DNA from 3 places in the Mesorhizobium sp. B2-4-18 genome. Region 1 is predicted to be linked to each of the others. Evidence: predicted binding sites of a transcription regulator. Region 1 holds the regulator's gene; each other region holds the start of a gene.
What was found. The regulator PhoB, encoded in region 1, activates phosphate uptake and scavenging genes when phosphate is short. The targets are predictions, from matches to a motif close to TGTCATNNANCTGTCAT.

Region 1 (10,412 bases):
ACGCCACCAGCGGCCACGCCGTTCAACCGCTCGCGGGCGAGGCGTCCGAGACTTCCCGGCCGCCGCCCCTGGCGCCATCCGAGCAGCGCGCGCAATTGCAGCTGCCACAGGTTCGCCCCAGGTTGCCTGCGACGGCCGGCGGGCACAGGCTGGATATACTGGTGGCCGAGGACAATGAGGTGAACCAGATGGTGTTCACGCAAATCCTCGGCGAGACCGGCTATGGTTTCGAGATCGTCGGCAATGGCCGCAAGGCGCTCGACGCCTTCGGCACGCTGAATCCGTGCATGATCCTGATGGATGTCTCGATGCCGGAGATGAGCGGTCTCGAAGCGACGGCCGCGATCCGCCTGCTGGAGCAGGAGACCGGCACGCATGTGCCGATCGTCGGCGTCACCGCGCATGCGCTCAAGGGCGACCGCGAGCGCTGCCTGGAGGCGGGCATGGACGACTATCTGCCCAAGCCGATCAGCCCCAGGGCCCTGCTCGAGAAGGTCGAGCGCTGGGTCGGCGCCGGCCGTCAGGTCCACCGCAACGCGGGATAGAGCCCGCGTCGCCTGAATTGCGGGATCCGGCGAGGCAATCAGGGAATCAGCGGGAGATTCGCTGCTACCGCTGCGTGCAATGACTATGGTGCGATCGCGCCATATCAAAGGCGGCGTCCAGCCGGAACAATAGCGAAATCGAATTCCGCTCTTCTCAGTTACGGGCGGGAGCAGCGACCGCCTGCAAGAAACAGTGTCACTCTACCCCAACGGACCTGTTTTTGGCGATGGCCCGGCCATGACACGCTCTGGCTGCGAGCAACGCGCTCCCGTCCGGATTTTCTTCATTTGGGAAAAGCCTGGTCGAGTCCGGGGTGATTCCAGCCGTCGAACGGCTCAAGCCCCTGATTCCGGCGGTAAACTCGGACCGCGCCGCGAGCGCCCGAGATCAGCGTCTTTCGCGTTGCCGGCAACGCGTTACCGGGCTGACATGAAACTGTCATGCGACTGTTATAATCGAAGGCTATTGGCCTCAGCGGGCGCCGGCAAGAAGTGGCGCCGAGAGACCATCTTCCGAACAGGAGCAGGCCACATGAGACATTTCATCCGCTCGGCGGCCGTTGCGATTGCAATGGCTGCGGCGTCCACCCTCACTCTTTCCGCAGCAATGGCAGCTGACCTTTCCGGCGCCGGCTCGACCTTCATCTATCCGGTGTTCGCCAAATGGGCCGACACCTACAAGAAGGACACCGGCATCGGCCTCAACTATCAGTCGATCGGCTCGGGCGGCGGCATCAAGCAGGTCATCGCCAAGACCGTGACCTTCGGCGCCACCGACAAGCCGATGTCCGACGCCGATCTGGAAAAGAACGGCCTCGTGCAGTTCCCGATGGTGATGGGCGGCATCGTGCCGATCGTCAACCTCACGGGCATCAAGCCGGGCGAACTCGTCCTCGACGGCAAGACGCTGGCCCAGATCTATCTCGGCGCGATCACCACCTGGGACGATGCCGCGATCAAGGCCCTGAACCCGGACCTTAAGCTGCCGTCGACCGCTATCGCCGTCGTTCATCGTTCGGACGGCTCGGGCACGACCTTCAACTTCACCGACTACCTCGTGAAGCTCTCGCCCGACTGGAAGGACAAGGTCGGCTCGGATACGGCCGTCGAATGGCCGACCGGCGTCGGCGCCAAGGGCAGCGAAGGCGTTGCCAACACCGTCAAGCAGACCGACGGCGGCATCGGCTATGTCGAATATGCCTATGCCAAGCAGAACAATCTCTCCTACTCCAAGATGCTGAACGCCGCCGGCAAGGTCGTCGAGCCGTCGCTCGAATCCTTCGGCGCGGCTGCTTCGAACGCCGACTTCAAGGGCGCCAAGAACTTCAACGTCATCATCACCAACGAGCCGGGCGACGCCACCTGGCCGATCGCTGCCTCGACCTGGGTGCTGATCCACAAGACCCCGGACGATGCCGCAGCCACCGGCGAAGCGCTCAAGTTCTTTGCCTGGGCCTACAAGGACGGCAAGGAAACCGCCAAGGCGCTCGACTATGTGTCGATCCCCGATAGCGTCGTCGACCTGATCAAGGCTTCGTGGAAGGCCGACATCAAGGCCGACGGCAAGCCCGTCTACGCCGGCGAGTAATATCTTTCTGGAGGAGCGCCGCCCCGCGGCGCTCCTTTTCAATCAACACAAAGAGCCGAGCTTGACATGAGCGCTGCCCACGAAGCCTTGCCAGCCATTCGAGGTTCACGCGACGCCACCGTCAGACGGTTCGCGTTGACCGATTCGATCTTCCATGGGCTGACCCGCGCCGCCGCCATTCTCGTGCTGGTGCTGCTCGGGGGCGTCGCCATCTCGCTGTTCGCCGGTTCCTGGCAGGCACTGTCGACCTTCGGCTTCTCCTTTCTGACCACCGAGAGCTGGAATCCCGTCACCGAGAAATTCGGCGCCCTGGCGCCGATCTATGGCACCATCATCACTTCGGCCATCGCCATCCTGATCGCTGTGCCGCTCGGCATCGGCATCGCCATTTTTCTTACCGAGCTTTGCCCGCGTCCGCTTCGGCGCCCGATCGGCATGGCGGTGGAACTGCTGGCCGGCATTCCTTCGATCATCTACGGCATCTGGGGCCTGTTCGTGCTGGCACCGTTCCTGCAGACGACAGTGCAACCTTTCATCATCAACGTGTTCCACGGCATTCCCGGCCTTAACAGCCTGTTTGCCGGGCCTCCTTATGGCATCGGCCTGCTGACCTCGGCGATGATCCTGGCCATCATGATCCTGCCTTTCATCACCTCGATCACCAAGGATGTGTTCGATACGGTGCCGCCGGTGCTGAAGGAGTCCGCCTACGGCATTGGCTGCACGACCTGGGAGGTAACACGCCGGGTCGTCGTCCCCTACACCCGCATCGGCATCATGGGCGGCGTCATGCTTGCGCTCGGCCGTGCACTCGGTGAAACCATGGCGGTCACCTTCGTCATCGGCAACGCCCACCGGATCAGCGCCTCGCTGTTCGCGCCGGCAACGACGATCTCGGCAACCATCGCCAACGAATTCACTGAAGCCGTCGGCGATCTCTACACCTCCTCGTTGGTGGCGCTCGGTCTGATCCTGTTCGTCATCACCTTCCTCATCCTTGCCATCGCCCGCTACATGCTGATGCGCATCGATGCCCGTACCGGAGTCTGACCGATGTCGACAGCCGCATCGCTTCACCAGAGCCGCAAGCGCAAGAACGGCGTGATGATGACGCTCTGCGTCATCGCCGCCGGCATCGGCCTTGCCTGGCTGGCGCTGATCCTCGGCGCGCTGCTCTATAAGGGCCTGTCGGGCGTTTCGCTCTCAGTGTTCACGGAAATGACCCCGCCGCCCGGTGATGCCGGTGGCCTGCTCAACGCCATCTACGGCAGCATCGTGATGACCATTATCGGCATCGTCGTCGGCACGCCGATCGGCGTGCTGGCCGGCACCTACATGGCCGAATATGGCCGCTTTTCGAAGCTCACCACCGTGGTGCGCTTTATCAACGACATCCTGCTGTCGGCGCCCTCAATCATCATCGGCCTGTTCGTCTACGAATTGATGGTACGGCCGATGGGGCATTTCTCGGCCATCGCCGGTGCCGTGGCACTGGCCATCCTGGTCATTCCCGTCGTGGTGCGTACCACCGAGGACATGCTCAACCTTGTGCCGAACGCTTTGCGCGAGGCCGGCACGGCGATTGGCGCGCCGCGCTGGGTGGTGATCCGTTCGGTGGCCTACCGCGCGGCGATGTCCGGCATCGTCACCGGCATATTGTTGGCCATTGCCCGCATTTCCGGCGAGACGGCGCCGCTACTCTTCACAGCGCTCAACAACCAGTTCTGGTCGAGCAATCTCAATGCGCCGATGGCCAGCCTGCCGGTGACCATCTTCCAGTTCGCTCTCAGCCCTTACGAGGAGTGGCAGCAACTGGCGTGGACCGGCGCACTCATAATCACATTGACGGTTCTCGCGCTCAGCATCTTTGCGCGCAGCCTGACCGGACGCAGAGAGGACAAATGAGCCAGATGTTGTCTCCAGACATGACGATTGCGACAGAGGCAGCCGCCAAGGCGAAGATCGAGGTCAAGAACCTCAATTTCTACTACGGCCAGTCGAAGGCGCTGAAGGACATCACCTTGTCGCTGCCCGAGCGCAGCGTGACGGCCTTCATCGGACCGTCGGGTTGCGGAAAGTCGACGCTGCTGCGCGTCTTCAACCGCATCTACGAGCTCTACCCCAAGCAGACCGCCGAGGGTCAGGTGCTGCTCGACGGCCAGAACGTTCTCGACCGCTCGCAGGACCTCAACCTGTTGCGCACCAAGATCGGCATGGTGTTCCAGAAGCCGACGCCGTTCCCGATGTCGATCTATGAGAATATCGCCTTCGGCGTCAGGCTCTATGAGAAGATCGGCAAGGCCGAGATGGACGGCCGTGTCGAGCAGGCGTTGAAACGCGCCGCGCTGTGGAACGAGGTCAAGGACAAGCTCAATGCCAGCGGCCTCAGCCTGTCGGGCGGCCAGCAGCAGCGGCTTTGCATCGCCCGCACCGTGGCGGTCAAGCCGGAGGTCATCCTGCTCGACGAACCGGCCTCGGCGCTCGACCCATTGTCGACCGCCAAGATCGAGGAATTGATCGACGAGTTGCAGGCCGACTACACGATCGTCATCGTCACCCACAACATGCAGCAGGCCGCGCGCGTCTCGAAGCAGACGGCTTTCATGTATCTGGGCGAGCTGGTCGAATTCGACAAGACCGAGAAGATCTTCACGTCGCCTCGCGAGAAGCGCACGCAGGACTACATCACCGGCCGCTTCGGCTGATCTCACGCATACGAGGACCAGGATCATGGCCGAACACACAGTCGCAGCCTTCGACGAGGATCTCGGACAGATCAGCAAGCTGATCAGCGACATGGGCGATCTCGCCGGCACGATGGTCGGCGGCGCCACCAAGGCGCTGCTGAATTCCGACAACGCGCTGGCACAGCGCGTCGTCTCCGACGACGCCATCATGGACGCGCGCCAGCGCGAACTCGATGATCGCGCCATCACCCTGATCGCCAAGCGCCAGCCGATGGCCGACGATCTGCGTCATGTCGTCGGCTCGATCCGCATGGCGGGCGATCTCGAACGCATCGGCGACCTTGCCAAGAACATCGCCAAGCGCGTCGGCTCGGTCGGCCTCACCGCCACGCCGCGCGACTTGTCGCATTCCATCGACTCCATGGCGCAGCTGGTGCTGATCCAGGTGCAGGGCGTCGTCGAGGAATATGCGGCCGGCGATGCCGCCGCCCTCGCCAAGCTCAGGAATGACGACGAACGCATCGACGTCAAATACACTTCGGTCTTCCGCGAACTCCTGACTTACATGATGGAGGATCCCCGCAACATCACGGCTTGCACGCATCTTTTGTTCTGCGCCAAGAATCTCGAACGCATCGGCGACCATGTGACCAACATCGCCGAGAATGCGTATTATGTGCTGACCGGCACGCAACTGCCCGCCAACCGTCCGAAGCAGGACGAGACGGCGATGTCGGTGCCGGCGGCTTGACGGCAGGGATGATCGATCGATGATCGCGCCACGCATCATGGTGGTGGAGGACGAGGAGCCGCTGGGCGTGCTCCTCCGCTACAACCTGGAGTCCGAGGGTTACCAGGTCGAGGTGGTGACACGCGGCGACGAAGCCGAGATACGCCTCCAGGAAAACGTGCCCGACCTGCTGGTGCTCGACTGGATGGTGCCGGCGGTTTCCGGCATCGAACTCTGTCGGCGCCTGCGCATGCGGCCCGAGACGGAGCGATTGCCGATCATCATGCTGACGGCGCGCGGCGAGGAGAGCGATCGCGTGCGCGGCCTCTCGACCGGCGCCGACGACTATCTGGTCAAGCCGTTCTCGACGCCGGAATTCATGGCCCGGGTCAAGGCGCTGCTGCGCCGCGCCAAACCGGAAGTGCTGTCCAGCGTGCTCAAGGTCGGCGACATCGTGCTCGACCGCGAATCGCACCGGGTCTATCGCAAGAAGAGCGAGATCCGGCTCGGACCGACCGAGTTCCGGCTACTCGAATTCATGATGCGCCATCCTGGCCGCGTGTTCTCGCGCAGCCAGTTGCTCGATAATGTCTGGGGCGAGACGATCTACATCGACGAGCGCACCGTGGATGTGCATGTCGGCCGCCTGCGCAAGGCGGTCAACAATGGCCGCATGCCCGATGTGATACGCACCATCCGTGGCGCAGGCTACGCAATTCGCGAGGATTGAGATCAGGCCACGTTCTTGCCGGATCTCACCTGCACGCCCGGCGCGAAAATCTCCTGGTCGACGAAGGTGAGCGCGCGCATGGCGCAGCCCTCGCGGATCAGCGGCAATTCGTTCGGCTCTGTATCGAAGGAAATCGACGTCGAATGCTGGCCGCCGGCGGTCTGGGCGATGGCCTCGCGCAAGGCCGGCTCGATCAGATCGAAGGCGGCGGCGCTGACGCCGACCATCGCAACCGGCGCCGGATCGATCAGCGCGAACAGGCTGCCAAGGCCATAGCCCAGCGCCTCGCCGGCCTTGCGATAGGCCTCGCGCTCCGGTCCGTCTCTTTCGCGCGCCGTAGCCGCCAATGCGCGCATGTCGGCGTCGCTGACGTCGACCGGTTTGGCGTCCTCACCCATCTTTCCTGCATTACGCCAGATGGCATAGTTGCCGGCATAGGCCTCGACGCAGCCGCGCCGCCCGCAGCGGCAGAGCGCGCCGCCCGGGCGATGGATCATGTGGCCGAACTCGCCGCCGGAGGAATGGGTGCCGGTGAACAGCTCGCCCTTCAGCACCAGGCCCATGCCGATGCCGTGCGAGAGCAGGATGGCGATGAAGTCGTCGCGGTAGCGCTCGGGGTCGCGCCAGCGCAGCGCCACAGCCATCATGTTGCAGTCGTTCTCCATGGTGGCGGGGATGCCGAATTCGGCTTCGAGTATGTCGGCGAAGGCAATGTCCGTCTGTGGCGTGATCGGCGACCACAGCATGGCGCGCGCCTCGGTGTCGGTGATGCCCTGGATCGCCAGCGCGATGCGGGCGATGCTGGCGACGTCAAGGTCGGGATCCTCGAGGCAGCGCCGGACGATGGCCACGCATTCGCCGATCAGCGCCTCGCGCGACATGGTCAGCGTGTCCAGCCGGCGCTGCTCCTCCGATATCACCTGGCCGGCGTAGTCGATGACGGCGACGGAGAGGAAATTCAGCGACAGCACCACGGTCATGACCGCCGCGGCCTCGGGGTTGAGACAAAGGCCCACCTGCGGCCGGCCGCGTTTCAGTGAGCCGGCCTCGTTCGGCTTGCCTTCGCTCAGGATACCTTCGCCGATCAGGTCGGCTGATATCGCCGATATGGTCGAGTGGCTCAGGGCGGTGGTGGCGGCGATCTCAGTGCGCGAGGGCTGGCCACCCCGGCGCACGGCTCCAATCACCATTGCGCGGTTGCGCCGGCGCAGATCGTCGTGGCGGATTCCGACCGACATGATTTCCTCCCCGTCGCCGCGGTTCTTGACGCCCCCTCGAACACCTCCGGCAACGGGTCGAATACTGGCAGAAGCGGCTAGGGCTGTCATTTATTTATTGCGGGGCTCGAAAAAAGGCTTCCGGCACCTCAAAATCCGTCAGAATCGATGTTGACAGTGTTCCGGCGATGGACGAGTGTTTTTTCGAGGCTCGAAAAAATAGGGCCTTTGTGCCGGCCTTAGGGCCAGTTTGGTCGCGCCACACGCGGGCGCAGGGAGGATATAATGAAGAGATTCACAGTCGCCATTCTGGCGGGTGTCGCCATGTCGCTGACGCTGGCGTCGGTCGCGCAGGCGAAGGGCAAGGTCATCGGCGTGTCGTGGTCCAACTTCCAGGAGGAGCGCTGGAAGACCGACGAGGCGGCCATGAAGAAGGCGATCGAGGCCGCGGGCGACAAGTACATTTCCGCCGATGCGCAGTCCAACCCCGGCAAGCAACTGACCGATGTCGAGAGCCTGATTTCGCAGGGTGCCAATTCGCTGATCATCCTGGCGCAGGACGCGTCGGCCATCGGCCCGGCGGTACAGAAGGCGCTCGACGAGGGCATCCCGGTCGTCGGCTATGACCGCCTGGTCGAGAACAAGGACGTCTTCTACCTGACCTTCGACAACAAGGAAGTCGGCCGCATGCAGGCCCGCGAAGTGTTCAAGGTGAAGCCTGAGGGCAATTACGTCTTCATCAAGGGCTCGGGCGCCGATCCGAATGCCGACTTCCTGTTCTCGGGCTCGATGGAAGTGCTGAAAGCGGCCATAGACAGCGGCAAGATCAAGAATGTCGGCGAAGCCTATACGGACGGCTGGCTGCCCGCCAACGCCCAGAAGAACATGGAACAGTTCCTCACCGCCAACGACAACAAGGTCGACGCCGTGGTCGCCGCCAATGACGGCACCGCCGGCGGCGTCGTCGCGGCGCTGACGGCGCAGGGGCTCGCCGGCACCGTGCCGGTCTCCGGCCAGGACGGCGACCACGCCGCGCTCAACCGCATCGCGCTCGGCACCCAGACCGTATCCGTGTGGAAGGACGCGCGCGAACTCGGCAAGAACGCCGCCGAGATCGCCTCGCAACTCGCCGACGGTAAGAAGATGACCGACATCGCCGGCGTGAAGGACTTCACGACGCCTGGCGGCAACACCGTAAAGTCGCTGTTCCTGACCCCGGTGGCCATCACCAAGGACAATCTCAACCTCGTCATCGACGCCGGCTGGATCAAGAAGGACGAAGTCTGCACGGGCGTTGCCGCGGGCAGCGTCGCGGCCTGCAACTGAGCTTGATCGCCTGAACAGTCGGAAGCGCCGCGGCGTGGAACGGTCAGTGTTCTGAACACTGGCCGTTCCAATTTCCTTGTTTTCGCAATTCCGGACGAAAAACCGCTACGCACTTTTCCCGGAATTGCTTCCAAGCCGCGGCGTTTTCCCAACAAGATTTGTGTTTCCGCCGTTGGCGGCTAACTTCTGGGCTCTGGTCCGGCATCCGCGTCAGGCGGCAAGCCGCTGGGAGGACATCATGACCGACACGACCGCAACCTCGCAGGCCGATACGGCGCGTGCGTCGGAACTCGGCGCGGTCGCGCGGTTCCTGAAGGCGACCGAGATCGATACCCGCATGCTCGGCATGATCGGCGCGCTGCTGCTGATCTGGGTCGCGCTGCATGTGATTTCGAGCCTGCGTCTTGGCGTCAATCCGCTCGATTTCGACAGCCGCACGTTTCTCACGCCACGCAATCTGTGGAACCTGTCGGTGCAGACGTCCGCGGTCGCCATCATGGCCTGCGGCATGGTGCTGGTCATCGTCATGCGCAACATCGACCTGTCCGTCGGTTCCGCCGAGGGCTTGATCGGCATGGTCATGGGCTTTGCGCAGGTACATTTCCTGGTTCGGTTCGTAGGACTTGAACTCGGCAACCCATGGATCTGGGTCCTGGCACTGGTCATCGGTCTGGCGCTCGGGCTTTTGATCGGCGCCTTCCAGGGCTTCGTCATCGCCTATCTCGAAGTGCCGGCCTTCATCGTCACGCTGGGTGGCCTGCTGGTCTGGCGCGGCGCCGCCTGGTGGGTCACGTCAGGCCAGACGGTGGCACCGCTCGACGCCACGTTCCAGCTTATGGGCGGCGGACCGGCCGGATCGATCGGCGCCACCTGGAGCTGGGTCGTCGGCATCGTCGCCTGCCTGGCCGTCGTGTTCGCGCTGTTCAACGGGCGGGTCCAGCGCAAGCGCTTCCGCTTCCCCCTGCGGCCGATCTGGGCCGAGACGCTGCTCGGCGTCGTCACCTGCGCCGTCATCATGGGCGCGGTCTGGCTAGCCAACTCCTATCCATGGCCGATCGGGATCGTGAACCGGTACGCGGCCGCCAACAACACCGTGCCGGAGGGCGGGCTGTTCATCGCCCACGGCATCGCCATACCGGTGCTGATGGCGGTCGCCGTCGGTCTGGTCATGACCTTCATCACCAACCGCACCCGTTTCGGCCGTTATGTCTTTGCTATCGGCGGCAATCCGGAAGCGGCCAATCTCGCCGGCATCAACACGCGCTGGATCACCATGAAGGTGTTCATGATCATGGGCGTGCTGGCCACGATCGCCGCCGCCATTTCGTCGGCCCGGCAGAACTCGTCCACCAATGTGCTGGGAACATTGGATGAGCTGCTGGTCATTGCCGCGGCCGTCATCGGCGGCACCTCGCTTGCCGGCGGCTCGGGAACCATCATCGGCGCCATGCTCGGTGCATTGCTGATGCAGTCGCTGCAGTCGGGCATGGTGCTGCTCGGTGTCGATTCGCCGTTGCAGAGCATCGTCGTCGGCGCCGTGCTGGTCATCGCCGTCTGGCTCGACACCGTCTATCGCAAGCGGGTTTAGG
Region 2 (10,412 bases), on a different contig from region 1:
CAACAAGATGATCCCGAAGCGGCCATCAAGCCTCTACTCCCTGTCCAAAGGCGCGTTGAACTCGCTGACCAAATCGCTGGCCTTCGAACTCGGTCCGCGCGGCATCCGCGTCAACGCAATCGCACCCGGCACGGTCGACACCGCCATGCGGCGCAAGACCGTGGACAACCTGCCTGTCGAGGCACAGGCGGAACTGACAGCCTATGTCGAACGCAGCTACCCATTGGGCCGCATCGGTCGACCCGCAGACATCGCCGGCATGGCGATCTATCTCGCCAGCGACGAGGCTGGCTGGACCAGTGGCGGCATCTTTGCGATCGACGGGGGGTATACGGCGGGGTGAGCGATCTCCACCGCGATGGGGAAGACCGGCTACAGCTTCAACCTCATCGTTCGCATTCTCCGCTTGAAGCCATTTGTGCAACGCGATACGCCGTTGCCCAAATCGACAGACCGGAGCCTTGCCGTGAGCACGCCAAAGACGAGAACCGAAACCGACACGTTCGGCCCCATCGAGGTCGCCGCCGACCGTTATTGGGGCGCCCAGGCGCAGCGTTCCCTCGGCAATTTCAAGATCGGTTGGGAGAAGCAGCCGGCTTCGATCGTGCGCGCGCTGGGCATCGTCAAGCGGGCGGCGGCGGAAGCCAACATGGAGCTCAAGCGGCTCGATCCGGCCATCGGCAAGGCGATCATCGAGGCCTCGCAAGAGGTCATCGACGGCAAGCTCAACGACCACTTTCCGCTGGTGGTCTGGCAGACCGGCTCGGGCACGCAGTCCAACATGAACGCCAACGAGGTGATCTCGAACCGCGCGATCGAGATGCTGGGCGGCGTCATGGGCTCGAAGAAGCCGGTGCACCCCAACGACCACGTCAATATGAGCCAGTCCTCGAACGACACCTATCCGACGGCCATGCACATCGCCTGCGCCGAGCGGATCGAGCATGACCTGATCCCCGCGCTGCACCACCTGCACAAGGCGCTCGCCGCCAAGAGCCGGGACTTCAACCATATCATCAAGATCGGCCGTACCCACACGCAGGACGCCACGCCGCTGACGCTGGGCCAGGAATTCTCCGGCTATGCCGCGCAGGTCGCCTCCTCGATCAAGCGCATCGAGCAGACGCTGCCCGGCCTGCAGGAACTGGCGCAGGGCGGCACCGCCGTCGGCACCGGCCTCAATGCGCCGGTCGGTTTCGCCGAGCGGGTGGCCGATCGCATCGCCGCCATTACCGGAATCGCTTTCGTCACCGCGCCGAACAAGTTCGAGGCGCTCGCCGCACATGATTCCATGGTGTTCTCGCACGGTGCCATCAATGCCGCGGCCGCGGCACTGTTCAAGATCGCCAACGACATCCGTTTCCTTGGCTCCGGCCCGCGCTCGGGCCTCGGCGAATTGTCGCTGCCGGAAAACGAACCCGGCTCCTCGATCATGCCGGGCAAGGTCAACCCTACCCAGTGCGAGGCGATGACGCAGGTCTGCGTGCAGGTGTTCGGCAACAATGCGGCGCTGACCTTCGCCGGCAGCCAGGGCCATTTCGAGCTCAACGTCTACAATCCGCTGATGGCGTACAATTTCCTGCAGTCGGTGCAGTTGCTCGCCGACGCTTCGGTCTCCTTCACCGACAATTGCGTCGTCGGCATCGAGGCGCGAGAGGACAACATCAAGGCGGCACTCGACCGTTCGCTGATGCTGGTGACCGCGCTTGCGCCCACCATCGGCTACGACAACGCCGCCAAGATCGCCAAGACCGCGCACAAGAAAGGCACGACGTTGCGCGAGGAAGCGTTGGCAACCGGACTGGTCAGCGAGGCCGACTATGACCGCCTGGTGCGGCCGCAGGACATGACACATCCGGGGTGAAGGCATTTTTCGGCGGGAGAATATCCTCACGCCAGCGCGTCGACCGACATGAATTTCCGCTTTTCACCGGTTCACAGAAACGTATTCCTGTGAACAATGTGTCGCCGGATAGGCGGCTTTGGTGAACAGTTGGCATGCTCTATCTGACGGGGCATCAACCCCATTCGGAGAGCCACCATGTCCACAAACACTTCCTTCGCCGGCAGCGGCACCGCGTCCAACAGCTCTGTCACCATCCTCATCGGCCGCATCCTGCTCGCGGTCATTTTCCTGCTTTCTGGATTCGGCAAGCTCACAGCCATTTCCGGCACCGCCGCCTATTTCGGCGGCCTCGGCCTGCCGGCGCCGACGGCGACGGCCGTCATCGTCGGACTGATCGAGCTGCTTGGCGGCCTTGCCGTCCTCGTCGGTTTCCAGACCAGGATCGCCGCCTGGGTGCTCGCGATCTTTACGATCGCGACCGGGCTGGTCGCCCACACCGGCTGGGCCGACCAGATGCAGATGATCCAGTTCCTCAAGAACGTCGCCATCACCGGCGGTTTCCTGCTGCTGGCCTCCTCGGGTGCCGGCGCCTATTCGATCGACGCCAAGCGCGGCTGAGGTTTTTTCCTCCCAAGGACCTGAAACGAGCGGCGCGGAATTTTCCGCGCCGCTTTTTCGTTGTGTGCTTACAGGCCTGTAGCACGTCGCGGCGAATAGGATTCGCCCGACCTGCTGTAAGCTTCTGGTTTTATGCATGTCGTTGTCCCGGACCAAGGACACTCCCGGGCGACATGCATTAGACTGCAATGGTCGCCGGCGACCGTGCCGGCAAGGGAGGGAGCCATGGGTCGCAGTGCATTGCTTCTGGTTTCGCGGCTGCTGTTTGCCGTGCTGTTCGTGCCGTCCGGCTTCCAGGCGCTCGCCAACATCGCCGGCACCACCAGCTATTTCGCCGGCCTCGGCCTGCCGCTGCCGGCGCTCGCCGCCTGGGGCACCGGCCTTTTCGAGCTGATCGCGGGACTGCTGATCCTCGTTGGTTTGCAGACGCGGATCGTGGCACTGCTGCTGGCCGGCTTCTGCATCGCGGCCGGCTATATCGGCCACTATGGCCAAGGCGCCGAGGATGCGGCGCTCGCCTTCCTGCACCAGCAGATGCTGATGAAGGATATCGCGATATCGGGTGGTTTCCTGGCGCTTGCCATGGCCGGCGCCGGCGCCTGGTCGGCCGATGGGCGCGGCTTCGGCATAGGCGCCGACGCGACTTGACTACTTCGCCGACACGCTCTGCCCGCCCTCGACCGCCAGCACCAGGCGACGGTTGGTGATGCGCGCCAGTTGCGCCAGCCGGCCGGCCGGGCGCTCGCCGTATAGGTCGGAGAGCGAGGCCGGCAGCACCAGCGCCAGCGCGCCGTTGGGGCGGCTTTCCCATTTCAGCCTCGGCATGATGCCGGGCATCGCGGCCGTCAGCAGATACACCACGCGCATCATCGCTGCCAGTACGCGGGCGCGCTCCAGCAGGCGCGGCGGCGCCAACGCCCTGATTTCGGGCGCCACCAATTCATTGAAGACGCCATCGTGACGGTAGGCGTTGGTCAGCGCCAGGTAGGCGCGGCCGGGATGATCGACACCGATGAACGATGCATGCGCAATGATGTTGAGCGACTGCTTGCCGCGATATTCCGGATGAGCGCGCCAGCCGATATCGGCGAGCAGGCAGGCGGCATGGCGATAGCGCGCTTCGTCTTCCGTCTCGTCGATGCCGAACGCCTTGAAGGCCTTGCCGGTCCATTCGACCAGGTCATGCGCGTGATGGACCGAACGCGAGCGCAAAAGCGCGAGTTCCTCGGCGGCCGAGATCAGCGGATCGGCCTTCTGCTCGGCCGCGTCGAGCAGCGAATAGAGGAAACCCTCACGCACGCCTTGCGCCGAAACGACGATCCTGGACGGCTGCATCGCCGTCATGATCTCCTGCAGCACGAGAGCGCCATAGGGCAGCAGCGAGCGGCGGTTCTTGGAGACGCCCTCGATACCCCTCACCTTTTCGACTTCGCCCCTGGCCACCTGCTTGAGGAAATTCTGAGCGCTTTCGGCCGATATTTCGTAGTGGTGCATGACGCCGAGCGGGTAGTTGTTCATCTCCATATGCAGCCTGGCGAGGTTTCGCCAGGTGCCGCCAACAGCGTAGAAAGTCCTGCCTTGTCCGCCCTTCAAGAGCTTGGCCCGGGCCAGTTCCTGGCGCGCGATCTTCTGCGCCTGGACGAGCGAGTTCTTCGCCATGTCCTGCAGGCGCAGGCCGCCGAGCGGCAGCGTGATGCCGTCGCCGATCGCCTCGCCATCAATGTCTATAAGCTCCAGGCTGCCGCCGCCAAGGTCGCCGGCAATCCCGTTGGCCGGGTGGAAGCCGGAGATGACGCCGAGCGCTGAATAATGCGCTTCCTGGCGGCCGGAGAGCACACGGATTTCGGTCTTGAGCACATCCTCGGCACGATGGATGAAATCGGGACCGTTGATCGCCTCGCGGGCGGCGGCGGTTGCCAGCACGTACATGTGTTCGGCGCCTGCCTGGTCGGAGAGCGCTCGGAAACGGCGAAACTCCTCCATCGAGCGCGCCACCCCCTCGGGGTCCAGCTTCCCCGTCGACACGATGCCGCGGCCGAGGCCGGCCAGCATCTTTTCGTTGAACAGCATGGTCGGCGAGCGCGCCAGCCCCTCATAGACGACAAGACGGATCGAATTGGAGCCGATGTCGATGATGGACAGCGGTCGGCGGTCCTGCAGCCGGCCCTGGGAATTGGACAGCATCAGGTGGCAGCGTTCTTCTTGCGGCGCTTGAACTGGGCGATTCGCTTGGGCGCATGCGATTTCAGCGCGTCACCCCGTCCCGACAGGCTCGGATTGGTCATGAAATATTCCTGCGCGTTGAACGGTTCCTCGCCCTCCTCCAGCACCACGCGCCGGGAGGTCCCATCAGCCAATACGTCGAAACTTTGCTGATTGTCCATGATGTTGCCCAGCATGATCTGACCCAGAATCTGTTCATGCACAGTTGGATTGGTGATCGGCACCATGGTCTCGACGCGGCGGTCGAGATTGCGCGGCATGAGGTCGGCCGAGGAGATGTAGACGATCGCCTCGTCCGACGGAAGGCCATGACCGTTGCCGAAGCAATAGATGCGGCTGTGCTCCAGGAAACGGCCGACGATCGACTTGACCCTGATGTTCTCCGACAGGCCCGGCACCTGCGGCCGCAGGCAGCAGATGCCGCGCACGACGAGGTCGATCTCCACTCCGGCGCGGCTGGCATCGTAGAGCGCGTCGATGATGATGGGATCGACGAGCGCGTTCATCTTCATCCAGATACGCGCCGGCCGTCCCTCCAACGCATGGGTGACCTCGTCCGAAATGTGCTGAAGGATGCGGTTCCTCAGCGTGAACGGCGAGATCGCCAGCCGCATCTCGGCGGTCGGCTCGGCATAGCCGGTGATGAAATTGAACAATTGGGCGACGTCGCGGGCGATCGTCGGATCGGTGGTGAAGAAGGACAGGTCGGTGTAGATGCGCGCGGTGACCGGGTGGTAGTTGCCGGTGCCGAGATGGACGTAATTGCGCAGCTTGCCGTCCTCGCGCCGCACCACCAGCGACATCTTGGCGTGGGTCTTGAGTTCCAGGAACCCGAACACGACCTGCACGCCGGCGCGTTCGAGATCGCGCGCCCAGCGAATGTTGGCCTCCTCATCGAAACGCGCCTTGAGCTCGACCAGCGCCGTTACCGACTTGCCGGCTTCGGCCGCGTCGACCAGAGCACGCACGATCGGGCTGTCGTTGGAGGTGCGATAGAGCGTCTGCTTGATCGCCACCACTTCGGGGTCGGCCATCGCCTGGCGCAGGAACTGCACCACCACGTCGAACGACTCATAGGGGTGATGGACGACGATGTCTTTCTCGCGAATGGCGGCGAAACAGTCGCCGCCATGCTCGCGGATGCGCTCGGGAAAACGTGGGTTGTAGGGGATGAATTTGAGGTCGTCGCGCGGAACGGAGACGATCTCGGAGATCTGGCTGAGCGCCAGCGGCCCGGTGAGCACGCTGATGCGGCTCGACGAGACGCCAAGCTCGCCGGCGACAAAATCGCGCAATTCCCCAGGCATCAGCTTGTCGAATTCGATGCGGATGACGGAGCCGCGGCGGCGGCGCTTCAGCGCCGTTTCGAACAGGCGCACGAGATCTTCCGATTCCTCTTCGACCTCGATGTCGCTGTCACGAATGATGCGGAACGTGCCGGAACCCTTGACCTCGTAGCCGGGGAAGAGCTTGCCGATGTAGAGGCCGACCGCCTCCTCCAGCGGAATGAAGCGGACATGGTGCTTGCGGTCCGGCAGGCGGATGAAGCGCTTCAGCGCCACTGGCAGGCGCAAGAGCGCGCTCATCTCCTCGCCATTCTTGCGATGGCGAAGTTGCAGCGCCATCGAGAAGCCGAGATTGGGAATGAACGGGAACGGATGCGCCGGGTCGATCGACAGCGGGGTCAGCACGGGAAACACCTGCTCCTGGAAATGGTCTTCCAGCCAGACCTTCTCGTCCTTTGTCAGCGCGTCGCGGGTGATGCTTTCGATGCCTTCCTTGTTGAGCAGCACCGTGAGGGCCGACAGGCTCTTCTGCTGGTCCTCCTGCAGCCGCTCGACCTCACGCAGCAATTGTTCGAGCTGCTGTTCGGGAGTGCGTCCGTCCGGGCTCTTCAGCACGATGCCCTCGCGCACCTGGCCGGCAAGGCCGGCGACGCGCACCATGAAGAACTCGTCGAGATTGGCGGCCGAGATCGACAGGAAGCGGACGCGCTCCAGCAGCGGGTGATGGGTGTTCAGCGATTCCTCGAGAACGCGGCGATTGAACTGCAGCCAGGAGAATTCGCGGTTGACGAAGCGGTCCGGATTGCCTTCCGGGCTCGCTGCCAAGACATTGTTGAATTCGCTCTGTACCGGCTTCAGTTCGTTCATGATTCCTGCTCTTCCGCGCGCCTCAGCCGGTTAACCGGCTTAACTTATCCTGTGGCAGGCTTTTGCGACAGTTCTCTGACAGGCTTTTGCGACAGTTTGATTTCATCGAACTTGCAAACAGACTTGATATGATCCAGATGCAGAGAGACTGCGTTAAGGAGACGACGATGGCAGGCGGTTCCATTCCCCATTTCCAGAACGATGCGGGCCACCCGGCGATCGACATCGGAGTCAAGGAATTCATGTGCACGGGCGCCAACCCGCCTTTCGACCATCCGCATGTTTTTCTCGACATGGGCGACGACAATGAGAAAGTCTGCCCCTACTGCTCGACCCTCTATCGCTATTCGCCGAAGCTGAAGGCGACCGAAACGCTGCCGGCGGGCTGCCTCTACATCGACCAGGCCGCCTGACCTTCCGATCATGAGCTCGACGCGGTCCCGGCAGGTCATGATCGCCGGGGCTGGCATCGCCGGGCTGACAGCGGCGATTGCCTTTGCCGAACGCGGCTATTCCGTGAGGGTGTTCGAACAGGCGCAGCGTCTCGAAGCGGCGGGCGCCGGCATCCAGCTCTCTCCTAACGCGACCCGCATCCTTCGCCAGCTTGGCGTGCTCGACACGCTTCTTGCCAATGCCGTCCAGCCGGAAGCCGTGGTGCTGAAGGACGCCGCGAGCCTGCGCCAACTGGCACGTGTGCCGCTTGGCGGAGCCGGCGAGGAACGCTGGGGGGCGCCCTATCTCGTGGCGCACCGGGCGGATCTGCAAGACGCCCTGATGGCGCGCGTTGCGCAACTGCCCGACATCCATCTCACCACCGGCGCGCAGATCAGCAGCGTGGCCTCCGGTTCGTTCGTTATCACCACAACAGACGGGGTCGGCCGCAAGGTCATCGATACCCAAGGATCTCTGCTGGTCGGCGCCGATGGCGTCTGGTCAGCGGTGCGGAGGTTTGCCAGTCCAGGCAGCGGAGCCGGCTTGGCGAACAGCCATTTCTCCGGCGAACTGGCTTGGCGGGCGACGGTGAGCGCAGACAACGAGGCGGGGCGAGCCTTCACCGCGATCGGCTCCCCTGACTGCGTCACCACCTTCCTGCATCCCGGCTTTCATTTGGTCGCCTACCCCGTGAGCAGGGGTAGCGCCTTCAACCTTGCCGCCTTCACCCGGGGCGAGCGCATCGCCGACGGGTGGTCACGCCACGCCGATCCCGCCATCCTTTCAGGCGCCATGCGCCGCTCCGCGCCGGCGCTGGCGCGTTTGGTGGAACTCGCTGGCCCGTGGACCGCCTTTCCTATCCACACGGTCGAACAGCGACGCTGGACCATGCCCGAAGGCATCGCGCTAATCGGCGACGCCGCGCATGCCATGACGCCGTTCGCGGCGCAAGGTGCTGCCATGGCGATCGAGGACGCGGCTACGCTTGCCGATTTGATCGCCGACTTCCCTGGCGACCTGACGCAAAGCCTCGTCATCTGGGAGAACCTGCGGCGGTCGCGCATCGCCAAGGTCATCCGTCGCGGCGCGCTCAACCGGCTTGCCTGGCATGCCCGAGGCCCGGTGGCGTTGGCCCGCAATCTGTTTCTGGCGGCACGACCGGGAGAGAAGCTCGCAGCCGATCTGGACTGGCTTTACGGGTGGGAGCAGCAGCGGATCACCCGTCGCTGAAAGGAGCCCGCGGCAAAGCTAATTATACAGCCGCATCGACAGCCCAAGCGAAACCGGCAGCGGGTTCCACCAGCCGGTGCGCAGGCCGGCAGCGCGCAGTGCCGCCGCCGTCCAGGTGTTGCAACCGATCAGCGCGTTGAAATGGCCATTGGCCTCATAAAAGCGATCGAAATTGGAGTAGGCGGCATTGTCGATGACGATCGGACCGTTCGGCCCCTCTTGAAAGCTCGCTTCGATGAAATCAAGCAATGCGGCAAAACGGTCTTCGCCCACGTCGAAGCCGGCGACATCGGGGTGCGGCTCGGGAATATTGCCGGCGACGGCGACATGCATCACCGACGCATCGAGCGTCAAAGCCTTGAACGCGGGCAGCGCCTTCAATTGCGACCATGTCGGCGTTTCCAGGTAGAAGGCGCGCCCACCCCAGCCGAAGACGAGGTAGCGCACTTCGGGCGCGTCCGATGGCAGGCCGACATCGGCAAGGAAACGAAAGCGCCGGCGCACCTCGTCGTCCACGGGAATGGCGATGTCGGTGTGGATCGGATTTTTCAGCACCAATATGTGCCGGATGCCCTCGCCCGCTGCGGCTGCCGGCCAGAGCGGCCGCGGCACCAGCGTGCCGAGCGACACGGCGAGCACCAGTGCTGCAACCAGAATGGCCAGGAAACGCAGGAGTTTTCTCATCGGTGCGGCTTCGCGATTCCGTCGCGGCTCAATGAAGAAGATCATTTATCGGATCGGCCAGACACTAAAAAGCCCGGCCGTGGCGCGACCGGGCTTTCTCGACTTGGCGTCAATCCGCTCAGTGCAGGATCTGCGACAGGAACAGCTTCGTGCGTTCGTGGCGGGGATGGTCGAAGAACTCGGCCGGCGTGTTCTGCTCGACGATCTGGCCCTGATCCATGAAGATCACCCGGTTGGCGACTTTCCGTGCAAAGCCCATCTCGTGGGTGACGCACAGCATGGTCATGCCTTCCTCGGCCAGCCCCACCATGGTTTCCAGCACTTCCTTGATCATTTCGGGGTCGAGCGCTGAGGTCGGCTCGTCGAACAGCATGATGCGCGGGTTCATGCACAGCGAGCGGGCGATCGCCACGCGCTGCTGCTGGCCGCCGGAAAGCTGGCCCGGATATTTGTTGGCCTGCTCGGGGATCTTCACGCGCTTGAGGAAATGCATGGCGATTTCCTCGGCCTGCTTCTTCGGCGTCTTGCGCACCCAGATCGGCGCCAGCGTGCAATTCTCGAGGATGGTCAGATGCGGGAACAGGTTGAAGTGCTGGAACACCATGCCGACCTCGCGGCGCACCTCGTCGATCTTTTTCAGATCGTTGGTGAGTTCCTTGCCGTCGACGATGATCTTGCCCTTCTGGTGCTCTTCCAGCCGGTTGATGCAGCGAATCATGGTCGACTTGCCCGACCCGGACGGTCCGCAAATGACGATGCGCTCGCCGCGCATCACCTTGAGGTTGATGTCCTTCAGCACATGGAACTCGCCGTACCATTTATGCATGGCGATGATGTCGATGGCGACATCGGTGGTCGAGATATGCATCTTGGCGGCGTTGACCTTGATCTCTTCCGCGCTGACGGCATTTTCGGTGGCCATGGCTGGGGTCCCCTTGTTCTTTTGTTAGCGTTTGTAGCCGGTGTCGAGCCGGCGTTCCGTGTACATTGAATAGCGCGACATGCCGAAGCAGAACAGCCAGAAGACGAAGGCGGCGAACACAAGACCGGATTTCGCGGTCTGCGCCGTGGCCCAGTTGGCGTCGGAGAAGTTCTGCTTGACGATGCCGAGCAGGTCGAACATCGAAATGATGAGGACCAGGCTGGTGTCCTTGAACATGCCGATGAAGGTGTTGACGATGCCGGGTATGACCAGCTTCAGCGCCTGCGGCAACACGATCAAGCTC
Region 3 (10,412 bases), 580 kb from region 1:
CGCGACTTATTCCGGCCCGGCCTTGGGTTCCGGCGGCATGGCGGCCTTGAGGCGCACGCCCCTGCCGCCGCGCTCGCTGGCCTGGTTCTCGCCGATCAGTTCCACCCCGGCTTCGTCGAGAGCCTGGATGACCTTCATCAGCGTATCGACCACGCCCCTGACCACGCCGCCGCTCGCCTCCATGCGCTGGATGGTGGGAAGCGAGACGCCGGCGCGCTCGGCGAGCGTCCTCTGGTCGATGCCGGCCAGCGCCCTTGCGGCGCGCATCTGCGCGGCAGTGATCATCGGCCGGAATCCCCGTCTGAGCCTGCTAGCGTAACGTATAATACCGTCATTATCATGTTTCAAGCATCATCATATCGGTTTTAGACGTAACCACACCTGATGCCCATTTTCTTCGATACCTGCCAGGGATTTCAGGTAGGGTGGCATGCATCAGACGCAGGGGGTACGCGGGTGAACGTTTTCAAGACCATGGCAATATCGGCAGGCTTGCTGTCGACGGTTCTGATACTGACGGGCTGCGGAGGGCACCTCATCAACAGGTTGATCTGACTCAGTCAGGCTCCTCGCTCACCGCCTTGCGCCGTTGCAGAAGCCTCGCCACCAACCAGCATAGCATCGCCCAGGCGAAGCCGGCACACCAGCCCGCCAGCACATCCGAGGGCCAGTGGACGCCGAGATAGATGCGGCTGACGCCGACCAGCACTGTCGTCAGCACCGCCAGGAACAACACGTAGACCTTGGTCGTCCGGCCCGGCAGGAAGCGCGCGGCCAGCGAACCGAGCGTGAGGTAGGTCACCGCCGACAGCATGGCATGGCCGCTCGGGAAGGAAAGCGACGTCTCGTTGACGAGATGCGAAACCAGTTCCGGGCGCGGCCGGTCGACGCCGACTTTCAGCAGGCTCGACAGCACCTGGCCGCCCGCCACGGCAACGAACATGAGAAGCGCCGTCGCCGGGCGGCGGATCAATAGCAGATAGATGATCGTCGCCGCCGTGATCAGCACCAGAACGCTGGAGCTGCCGAGGCTGGTGATGTCGCGCATCGCGCCTTCCAGCCATGGCGGACCGATCGGGATCGCCGGTTGACCGGTCTGGCGGAATGCAAGCAGGATTTCGGTATCGAAGGCGTGCGGCGTGGTGGCCCGTGCCACCTCCATCAATTCCTCGAACGCCCACAGCCCCCCGGCGATGACCAGGCCGGCCAGCAGCACCGGGAATTCGACCCGGTTGAGCAGAGCTTTCGCGGCGTTCTTCATCGGCACCGTTACATCCGCCCTTGCAGATAGGGCCCCAACGTGATCAGCGCCACGGCCGCGATTGCCAGCGCGATGCCGGCCGCCTGCAACGCGTTGACGCGCTCGCCGAAGAACACCAGCGCAACGACATTGACCGAAACCAGCTGGATCACCGCCGAGAGGCTGAACGATACCGACATGCCGAACTCGCGGATCAACCGCAGCATGATCAGATTGCCCAGCGAATAGAGCGCCAGCGTCAGCAGGATCTTGCCGAGGCTGGGCGCCAGCCCCCATTGCTTGGCGGCGGTCGCCGCCAGGAGGAAGATCACCGTCGAAAAGCCGAGCTGCAGAAGTCCCGAAAAACTCAACGTCCCGTCCCCCTCGAAGCGCCCTTTGCCTGATATCGCCGACCTTGTTTCCGAAGCGTGCCGGAACGTCAAGCGACGTCGTTCAAACGAGGGTCTTGGCAACGACGAGACTGAAGCTCAATGTGCCGGAATCGCCCAGCCTGTCGATAGAGGGGCGGTCAGGGGTTCATGATTCGTATTTTTCAGAACTTGGCGCGGCGCTGGAGCGAGCTTTCCCTTGCCCTGCAATTCGTCGTTGCCGGCGGTTTTGGGCTGCTGGTCGTCATGGTGATCGTCGGGACCTGGGTGACGACGCAGATCCGGGACGGCGTCACTCGCAATTCGGCCGCCACGACGGCGCTCTATGTCGACAGCGTGATTGCGCCGCTGCTGCCCGACCTGCGCAAGAGCGAGGAGCTCAGCGCATCCGTCAAGCAGGCGCTCGACGAGACGCTCGGCCAGGGCGCGCTCGGCAAACGCCTGGCATCCTTCAGGCTCTGGCGCCGCGACGGCACGATCCTCTATGCGAAGGACTCGGCTTTGACGGGTCGCCGCTTCGACCTGAACGACAATCTGCGTTCTGCCTTCCAGGGCAGCGTCGTTGCCCAGTTCGATACGTTCGACGAGAACGAAGACAAGGAGCGGGCCGCGGGTGTGCCGTTGCTCGAGATCTACAATCCAGTGCGCGAGCCCTGGTCCGGCGAAGTGGTCGCCGTCACCGAATTCTACGAGGTCGCCAGCGATTTCAAGGCTACCCTGGCTTCCGCCCTGCTGTCGAGCTGGCTGGTCGTGGCCGGCACCACCTTGACGGCATTCCTGCTTCTGTCGGGCATCGTCCTGCGCGGCAGCCGCATTATCGACGACCAGCGCGGGGCGCTGCGCCGCCAGGTGTCGGAGCTGCAGGGCCTGGTGACACAGAACAGCGCCTTGCGGCATCGTGTGCAGCGGGCGTCCCGCCGCGCCACCGCGCTCAACGAAAGATATCTGCGCCGGATCGGCGCCGACCTGCATGACGGCCCTGCCCAGCTCGTGGCGCTGGCCGCGCTGCGCATGGACAGTCCGGTGTTTACCGGCGACGGGCATGGCAGCGAAGGCCGCTCGACCGAAATCGCCATGATCCGCAAGACGCTGGAGGATGCGATGCGCGAGATACGCGGCATCTGCACCGGCCTGGTCCTGCCGCAGATAGAAACGGCGGCGGCGGCGGACGTGCTGCGGCTGGCCGTCGAGGAGCATGAGCGCCGGACGGGCACATCGGTGACGCTTACGATGCCGAGACATTTGCCGGAGCCCGGCGCTTCTGAGAAGATCAGCATCTATCGTTTCGTGCAGGAGGGGCTGAACAATGCCTACCGCCACGGACGGGGCAAGGATCAGGCGGTGCGTGCAGGCATGAAAAATGGTAGGCTTTTCGTTGAAGTATCGGACGGCGGACCGGGCTTCGATCCGGCGCGGGCCGAGGGGTTGGGCCTTGCCGGCCTCAGGGAGCGGGTTGAAAGCATTGGCGGCCAATTCGAAACACTCACAGGGCCGAAAGGCACGAAGCTGGTGATCCGTCTTTCGGTCGAGGAGCAAGCATGATCGGCACCATCCGCATTGCCATTGTCGACGATCATCCGCTGTTCCGCGAAGGCGTGACGCGCAGCCTGTCGGAGATCGGCGGCTTCGAGATGGTCGGCGAAGGTGCGACCGCGCAGGACGCGGAGCGCATCGCCTCGACCATGCAGCCCGACATATTGCTCATCGACATTTCAATGCCGGGCGGCGGCCTGGCCGCGGTTGCCAGCATCCTTGCCGACCATCCCGCCCAGAAGATCGTCATGCTGACCGTTTCAGAGGCGAATGCCGATGTGACCAAGGCCTTGAACGCCGGGGTGCTCGGCTATGTCCTCAAAGGCGTCGGATCGCGTGCGCTTGCCGATATCCTGCGCAACGTGGCGGCCGGCGAAAGCTATCTTTCGCCGATGCTGTCGGCCCGGCTGCTTTCCGACGTGCAGTCCTTGCAGCCCGCCAACGGCGTGGCGGACCGGCTGCGGCAACTCACCGGCCGGCAGACCGAAATCCTGCGGCTGGTGGCGGAGGGACTGAGCAACAAGGAAGTCGCCTTACGCCTGGAGCTGCAGGAGAAGACCGTCAAGCATCACATGACGGGGGTGCTGTCGAAACTCAACGTGCGAAATCGTACTGAAGCGGCCCTCATCATGCGCGAGTTTCGCGACCGCGACAGGGACCGTTCGTAGCCGTCGCGGAACGCCGCGAAACGAGGTCACCTCCGCCGGGGGGCGGCGGAGGTGACGTGTGAAACTGGTCGTTGCCTGTTGACCAGCTTCACAAGGCGAAATTCATAGGGCCGAAATTCAAAGGGTCGAAATTCATAGCGCCTTGAGACGGCTGGCGTCGGCCGGTGTGGCACGGCGATCGATGATCGTGCGGCCGAGCTTATCCTTCATGCTGAAGCGGCCGTTCTCGATCTTTTCCGTCAAGCCGTCAGGGTGCTGAACTGTAATCTTGTTGCCGTCCACGTCGACCGTGTCGCCGGTCGTGGCGTTGACATGGCTTGTGCTCTGGTTGCCCTGGCCCTTACCCTTTCCGCTATTCCCGCCGCCGCTGTTACCGCTATTGCCGTTGCCGCTGTTTCCTCCATTGCCGCTGTTGCCGCCACCGCCACCGCTGTTACCGCCACCGCCATTCCCACCGCCACCGCCGTTCCCACCGCCACCGCCGTTGCCACCCTTGTCGGCATGTGCGGTCGCGGCATCGATTCCAGGCACGAAGCCATGGAAGACGATTCCATAGGGAGCGATGGTCAGCGCCAGGACGGCCGCCGATCTGAGAGCCAGACGGCAACAACGGGCCGTGATCGATCCACGCATACTGATCTCCGTCGATTGAGCCGGCGCGCCCACCCCAACGTTGCAGTGCAACAACATCGCCGAAAGACGTGGTGACCGGAAGCGACCTCCGACCGTTGCGTTTGTCCCCCAGGACCTTTGCAGGCGCAAGCTTGGACCAAAGTCCCAGGCGAGGCGTGAAAAATCGGTCTCGTGAGCGAGCGGCAGCGGAGATACCATGTCACGAAAATGTGATCAGCCGACTGTAAGCCGGAAGCTCCAGGCAAAACCCACCAGAGGTTCCCATGACCGAACATCGCTCCCCCGACGCCCGATTCCGCACCAGCCTGCTCGAGGAAAACGAAGGCCCGGCCAACAATCCCAGCGAGAACCGCACCATGGGCGAGATCATCGCTGCGCGGTTCTCGCGCCGTGGCTTCCTCAAGGGTTCGCTTGCCGTTTCGGCGATCGCCGCCACCGTCAGCCCGCTGGCCATGATCGCCGCCGACGATGCCCGCGCCGCGGAAGGCTCAGCGTTCAAATTCGACGAGCTGGAGGCCGGTATCGACGATAAGCACCACGTCGCGCCGGGCTACGACGCCGACGTTTTGCTGCGCTGGGGCGATCCGCTGTTTGCCGATTCGCCGGAATTCGACCCGACGAAGCAGTCGGCGCAAGCCCAGGCCAAGCAGTTCGGCTACAACAACGACTATGTCGGTTACATCCCGCTCGATGGCTCGGCCGAGCATGGCTTGCTGGTGGTCAACCACGAATACACCAACCCGCATCTGATGTTCCCAGGCATCGTCAAGATTGTCGAGAAGGACGGCAAGAAGTCGGCCGAGGTGGCGCCGCTCTCGAAAGAGCAGGTCGATGTCGAGATGGCCGCCCATGGCGGCACCATCGTCGAGATCCGCAAGGATGGCGGCAAATGGCGGGTGATTCGCGACGGCAAGCTCAACCGCCGCATCACCGCAAACACCGAGATGGCGCTGTCGGGCCCGGTTGCCGGCCATGACCGCGTCAAGACCAATGCCGACCCGTCCGGCGTCAAGGTGTTCGGCACCATCAACAATTGCGCCGGCGGGGTCACGCCCTGGGGCACGTATGTGATGTCCGAGGAGAACATCCATGGCTATTTCTCCGGCGAGCTGCCGGAGGGCCACAAGGAGGCCGCCAACTACAAGCGCCTCGGCATTCCGGAAGGCGCCTATGAATGGGGCGCGCACTATGACCGCTTCAACCTGGCCAAGGAGCCGAACGAGCCCAACCGCTTCGGCTGGATCGTCGAGGTCGATGTCAACGACCCGGCCTCGGTGCCGCGCAAGCGCACCGCCATGGGCCGCTTCAAGCATGAGGGCGCCGAATCGATCGTCGCCAAGGATGGCCGCGTCGTCTTCTATCTCGGCGACGACGAGCGCTTCGACTATGTCTACAAGTTCGTCACCAAGGGCATGTTCAACGCCGGCGACCGCGCGGCCAACAAGGATCTGCTCGACGACGGCACGCTGCATGTCGCCAAATTCGCGGAGGACGGCTCGGTCGAATGGATGCCGATCGTGTTCGGCCAGGGGCCGCTGACGGCGGAAAACGGTTTTGCCGGCCAGGCCGACGTGCTGATCGAGACACGCCGCGCCGCCGACCTGCTTGGCGCCACCAAGATGGACCGGCCCGAAGACATCCAGCCCAATGCCAGCAACGGCAAGGTCTATGTCATGCTGACCAACAATTCCAAGCGCAAGGCCGATCAGGTCGACGCCGCCAACCCGCGTGCCGAAAACGCCTTCGGCCACATCATCGAAATCGTCGAGGACGAGGGCGATTTCGCCGCCGCCAAAGGCAAGTGGGAAGTGCTGCTGAAATGCGGCGACCCGTCGGTGGCCGCCGTCGGCGCCACCTTCTCCACCGCGACGACGGCCCATGGCTGGTTCGGCATGCCCGACAATTGCGCGGTCGATTCGGCCGGGCGCCTGTGGGTCGCCACCGATGGCCAGGGCCCGAAGGCCACCGGCCGCACGGACGGCCTGTGGGCGGTGGACACGGAAGGATCGGCGCGGGCGACCTCGAAGCTGTTCTTCCGCGTGCCGATCGGCGCCGAAATGTGCGGCCCGCTGTTTGCGCCGGACGACCAGACCGCCTTTGTCGCCGTCCAGCATCCGGGTGACGGCGGCGAGGATTGGGAAGCGTTCGGCCGGCCCTCCTATTATGAGGACCTGTCGACCCGCTGGCCCGATTTCAGGCCCGACATGCCGGTGCGGCCGGCGGTGGTCGCCATCACCAAACAGGGTGGCGGCAAGATCGCCGTCTGAGGTCGGGCGAGACAAAAATGAGAGGGGCTCCGGCGATCCGGGGCCTCTCTTTTGTGCGATATCATATTCAAGCCTCGGGAAAGATTGGCAATTTACATTTGGCGCCCTAGATCGCGATCAGGAGATCATCGCCATGCCCAAGTCGATCTACGACCGTGGCCTGCTCAAACCTGACGAAGTGGCCACCTTGCAACGTGTCTTCGACGAGGCCTGCCGCCGACGGCAAGCGCATCCCGAATCCGTCGAGGCGCGTGAATTGGCGCTCACCTTGCTGGCCCTCTACAATGCCGGCATGGTCGACGAGGAGATGCTGACCGAGGCTGTCGGTTTCCGGCGGCTGGAGCCGAAATCGGCGTGACGCCGACGGCAAATGTTGTCCTATGCGGTCGCTCAGCGTGTGGCGCCGGAGGGGCGGGATGAGCCGGCGATCCGCGCAGCTATCGCTTTGGCCAATATGCCGGCATTGGCAAAGCAGCCGCGGATGCTCGGCCGCATGCCGGTGAACCACAGGCCGGGCAGTTTCGGATCGGCCTGGCCGCCGTTGAAGAGCGGAACGCCCTTCTCGTCGAGCACGCCGAGATTGCCGACCATCCGCTCCAGCCCAGTGCGGTAGCCCGTCGCCGCAATGACGATGTCGGGAGCGATCAGGCTGCCATTGGCCAGGATGACGCCGTCGCGGGTGAACTCCCGTACCCCGGGCACCACCACGATCCTGCCCGATTTGATGGCATCGACGGCGCCATCGTCGGCGGCGATCGCGGTATAGTCCGAGGTCAGGCGGCTGGCGCCGCCCGCGGGCGCGGGCGGCACGCCGAATTTGGTGAGATCGCCGAACACCAGGCGCTGCGTCACCGCCATCACCGCATCGGCGACGCGCAGCGGCAGGCGCGCCATGAGCGGCGAGAGGCGGTGCACGGCGATCTTGCCGACGCGCTTGGGCAAAAGGGCGGGGCCGTTGCGGGCCGACAGCCAGACAGCGGCGGTATCGACACCGGCCAGATGATTGAGTGCGTCGAAGCCCGAATTGCCGGCGCCGACAACCAGCACCTTCTTGCCCGCATAGGCCTGGGCATCGCCAAAATCCGCCGAGTGGATGATCCGGCCCGCAAACGCCTGCATGCCCGTCCACTGCGGCGTGAAGGGTTCCCGGTCGCGGCCGGTGGCGACAACGACATGGCGCGCCAGGCGCGAGCCGGCGCTGGTGCGCACGACCCAGTGATCGCCCCTGAACGTGATGGACTCGACGGAAACGCCAAACTCCACCGGCAAACGGTTCGCCTCATGGAAATCGTTCATATGGCGGATGACGACGTCCCGGTGCGGAAAGGCAGGGGTGCCCTTGGGATAGGCAAGGCCAGGCAGTGCCGAGAGATCGCGGTGGGTGTTGAGGTGCAGCTGCTCGTGGCGCCGGCGCCAGGGCTCGGCCAGCCGGCTTTCCTTCTCCAGGATCGCCGTCGCCACGCCGGCCTTCATCAAGGCCCTCGCGACGGCCAGCCCGGCGGCGCCGGCGCCAACGACGATCGCCGGCTCGACCGTCACCGCCTGCTCCACCATCGATCTGCTTGTCGTATCAGCCATTCACTCTCGAACCCCATTCGCGCTCGCGGCGGCCCCTGAAGGCTCGCAGGCCGCTGTAACAGTTTGATCGCGCGCAGGACCCGAACGGCAACTCGATGCCGATTTTCGATGGTCCCGCGCCGAGGCGGCTTCGCGTCTGGAGCATTTCCGCCCGGCGGAAACAGCCGGTCGCGGCACCGCGTCAAAACCACGACATGGAGCGCATTACCCGCTTCCGTCCGAATACATCCAGCCCTATATGGCATATCCGCGGCATCGGCGATAATCAGGTCGCGGCAAAGTGATTGATTCGAGGTCCGGGGGCTGGCGGATCTCGTCACGGACGCGGGCATTCGAAACCGGCAACCCGATTTCGGCTACCTTGCGAAAAATCAAGACGCCATGGCGCGTCTTGCGTGTCGTCGGACACGTCGCGCCATGGACGGCACGCGGAATCTCGACCATGCCCTCCTTGCGGATCTATTTCGACAACCTCCTCGAGGGGGCCTCGCCCAAGGTCGAGCGCCGGGCGCTGACGCATGTCGAACGGCTGGCGCTGGTGCGCCGTCATGGCGACTTCTCGCTCGCTTATTCCACCGCCGTGCAAAGCAAGCTTTCCTATTTTGGCGATGCCGACGGTTACATCGCCTTCGGCACCAAGATGAGGCATCATTTCGCGCTCGGCGATCCGGTGGCGGCGCCGGATCGGCGGCCCGATTACATCAGACGCTTCGTCGAGAGCGCTGGCGGCCCGTGGTTCGTGCAGATCGGCGAACAGACCGCCCAGGTCCTTGCCGGCCTTGGCTACAAGATCAACCGGCTGGGCATCGACACGCGCCTCGCTCTGCCCGACCATGATTTTTCCGGCAAGCGCAACGAAACGGTGCGTTATTCCGAGCGCTGGCTGCTGAAGAAGGGCTTTTCGTTCGAGGAGGACAAACGCACGATCCACCTCGACGAGATCTCCCGGCTGTCTCAAAACTGGCGCGGCGACCGTATCGTCAAGCGATGGGAGATGGGTTTCCTCAACCGACCGTTTTACGATCAGCTCGGCACCGATATGCGCCGTTTCGTGCTGCACGGCCCCGATGGCGACCTCGTCGCCTTGCTCGATTTCGATCCGATGTTCGCCGACGGCAAGGTGATCGGCTACACCACGGCCTTCAAGCGCAAGCACATCGATGCCTCGCCGCATGCCGAGATCGGCCTGACCAAATTCGCCGTCGACCGCTTTCGCGAGGAAGGCATTTCGGTGGTGACGCTCGGCCTGTCGCCGCTGCTCGATGTCGGCCCGAGCGGATTTGCCGAAAGCGAGTTCTGGCGCAACGCCTTCCAGCGCGCCTACGACTCGCCCTGGGTCAACCGCCGCAGGTTCAACCTGCAGGGACAGGCGGCATTCAAGCGCCGCTTCCACGGCGCCGAGGAACCGGTCTACATCGCCTTTCGCGAGGGGACCTACATCGAGATGCTGGGGTTGCTGCGGCTGGTCAAGGCCATTTGAGGCCTCTCTCACGACTTTAGGGCCGCGTCAGTTCCTCAGCCGGTAGCCGGTCCGGAAGATCCAGGCGACGATCGCGATGCAGACGGCCAGGAACACCAGCGTCATGCCGAGGCTGACGACGACCGAGACATCGGCCTTGCCGTAGAAACTCCAGCGGAAGCCGCTGATCAGGTAGACCACCGGGTTGAACAGCGTGATCGTCTTCCAGATGCCGGGCAGCATGTGGATCGAATAGAAGCTGCCGCCGAGGAAGGTCAGCGGGGTGATGATCAGCAGTGGCACCAGTTGCAGCTGCTCGAAGCTTTTCGCCCAGATGCCGATGATAAAGCCGAAAAGGCTGAAGGTCACCGCTGTCAGGATCAGGAAGGCGAGCATCCAGAACGGATGTTCGATGTGCAGCGGCACGAACAGCGAGGCGGTGGCCAGGATGATCAGGCCGAGGATGATCGACTTGGTCGCGGCGCCGCCGACATAGGCGATGACGATCTCCAGGTAAGAGACCGGCGCCGACAAAAGCTCGTAGATCGAGCCGACGAATTTCGGGAAATAGATGGCGAATGAGGCGTTGGAGATCGACTGCGTCAACAGCGACAGCATGATCAGTCCCGGCACGATGAAGGCGCC

Region 2: the regulator PhoB is predicted to act here: its motif matches at 6,905-6,921, upstream of FJ527_RS29070 (RNA degradosome polyphosphate kinase).
Region 3: the regulator PhoB is predicted to act here: its motif matches at 4,661-4,677, upstream of FJ527_RS10420 (PhoX family phosphatase).

What each region holds. Positions count from the first base shown of each region.
Region 1 covers NZ_VFUW01000003.1:69,475-79,886, reverse strand. Annotated here, with positions in the region: gene FJ527_RS07445 (PAS domain-containing protein) at 1-545, shown strand, start outside; gene pstS (phosphate ABC transporter substrate-binding protein PstS) at 1,078-2,133, shown strand; gene pstC (phosphate ABC transporter permease subunit PstC) at 2,200-3,183, shown strand; gene pstA (phosphate ABC transporter permease PstA) at 3,187-4,038, shown strand; gene pstB (phosphate ABC transporter ATP-binding protein PstB) at 4,035-4,838, shown strand; gene phoU (phosphate signaling complex protein PhoU) at 4,864-5,571, shown strand; gene phoB (phosphate regulon transcriptional regulator PhoB) at 5,591-6,280, shown strand; gene FJ527_RS07410 (ROK family protein) at 6,283-7,518, opposite strand; gene xylF (D-xylose ABC transporter substrate-binding protein) at 7,783-8,823, shown strand; gene FJ527_RS07400 (sugar ABC transporter permease) at 9,062-10,411, shown strand.
Region 2 covers NZ_VFUW01000020.1:15,248-25,659, reverse strand. Annotated here, with positions in the region: gene FJ527_RS29095 (SDR family oxidoreductase) at 1-343, shown strand, start outside; gene fumC (class II fumarate hydratase) at 467-1,864, shown strand; gene FJ527_RS29085 (DoxX family protein) at 2,042-2,464, shown strand; gene FJ527_RS29080 (DoxX family protein) at 2,690-3,112, shown strand; gene ppx (exopolyphosphatase) at 3,113-4,648, opposite strand; gene FJ527_RS29070 (RNA degradosome polyphosphate kinase) at 4,648-6,840, opposite strand; gene FJ527_RS29065 (zinc-finger domain-containing protein) at 7,008-7,253, shown strand; gene FJ527_RS29060 (FAD-dependent monooxygenase) at 7,264-8,502, shown strand; gene FJ527_RS29055 (TIGR02117 family protein) at 8,521-9,186, opposite strand; gene FJ527_RS29050 (amino acid ABC transporter ATP-binding protein) at 9,305-10,108, opposite strand; gene FJ527_RS29045 (amino acid ABC transporter permease) at 10,133-10,412, opposite strand, start outside.
Region 3 covers NZ_VFUW01000003.1:650,807-661,218, forward strand. Annotated here, with positions in the region: gene FJ527_RS10390 (helix-turn-helix transcriptional regulator) at 7-285, opposite strand; gene FJ527_RS10395 (phosphatase PAP2 family protein) at 557-1,261, opposite strand; gene FJ527_RS10400 (hypothetical protein) at 1,270-1,611, opposite strand; gene FJ527_RS10405 (sensor histidine kinase) at 1,780-3,171, shown strand; gene FJ527_RS10410 (response regulator transcription factor) at 3,168-3,830, shown strand; gene FJ527_RS29265 (hypothetical protein) at 3,963-4,463, opposite strand; gene FJ527_RS10420 (PhoX family phosphatase) at 4,727-6,730, shown strand; gene FJ527_RS10425 (hypothetical protein) at 6,864-7,088, shown strand; gene FJ527_RS10430 (NAD(P)/FAD-dependent oxidoreductase) at 7,121-8,308, opposite strand; gene FJ527_RS10435 (phosphatidylglycerol lysyltransferase domain-containing protein) at 8,751-9,788, shown strand; gene FJ527_RS10440 (ABC transporter permease) at 9,816-10,412, opposite strand, start outside.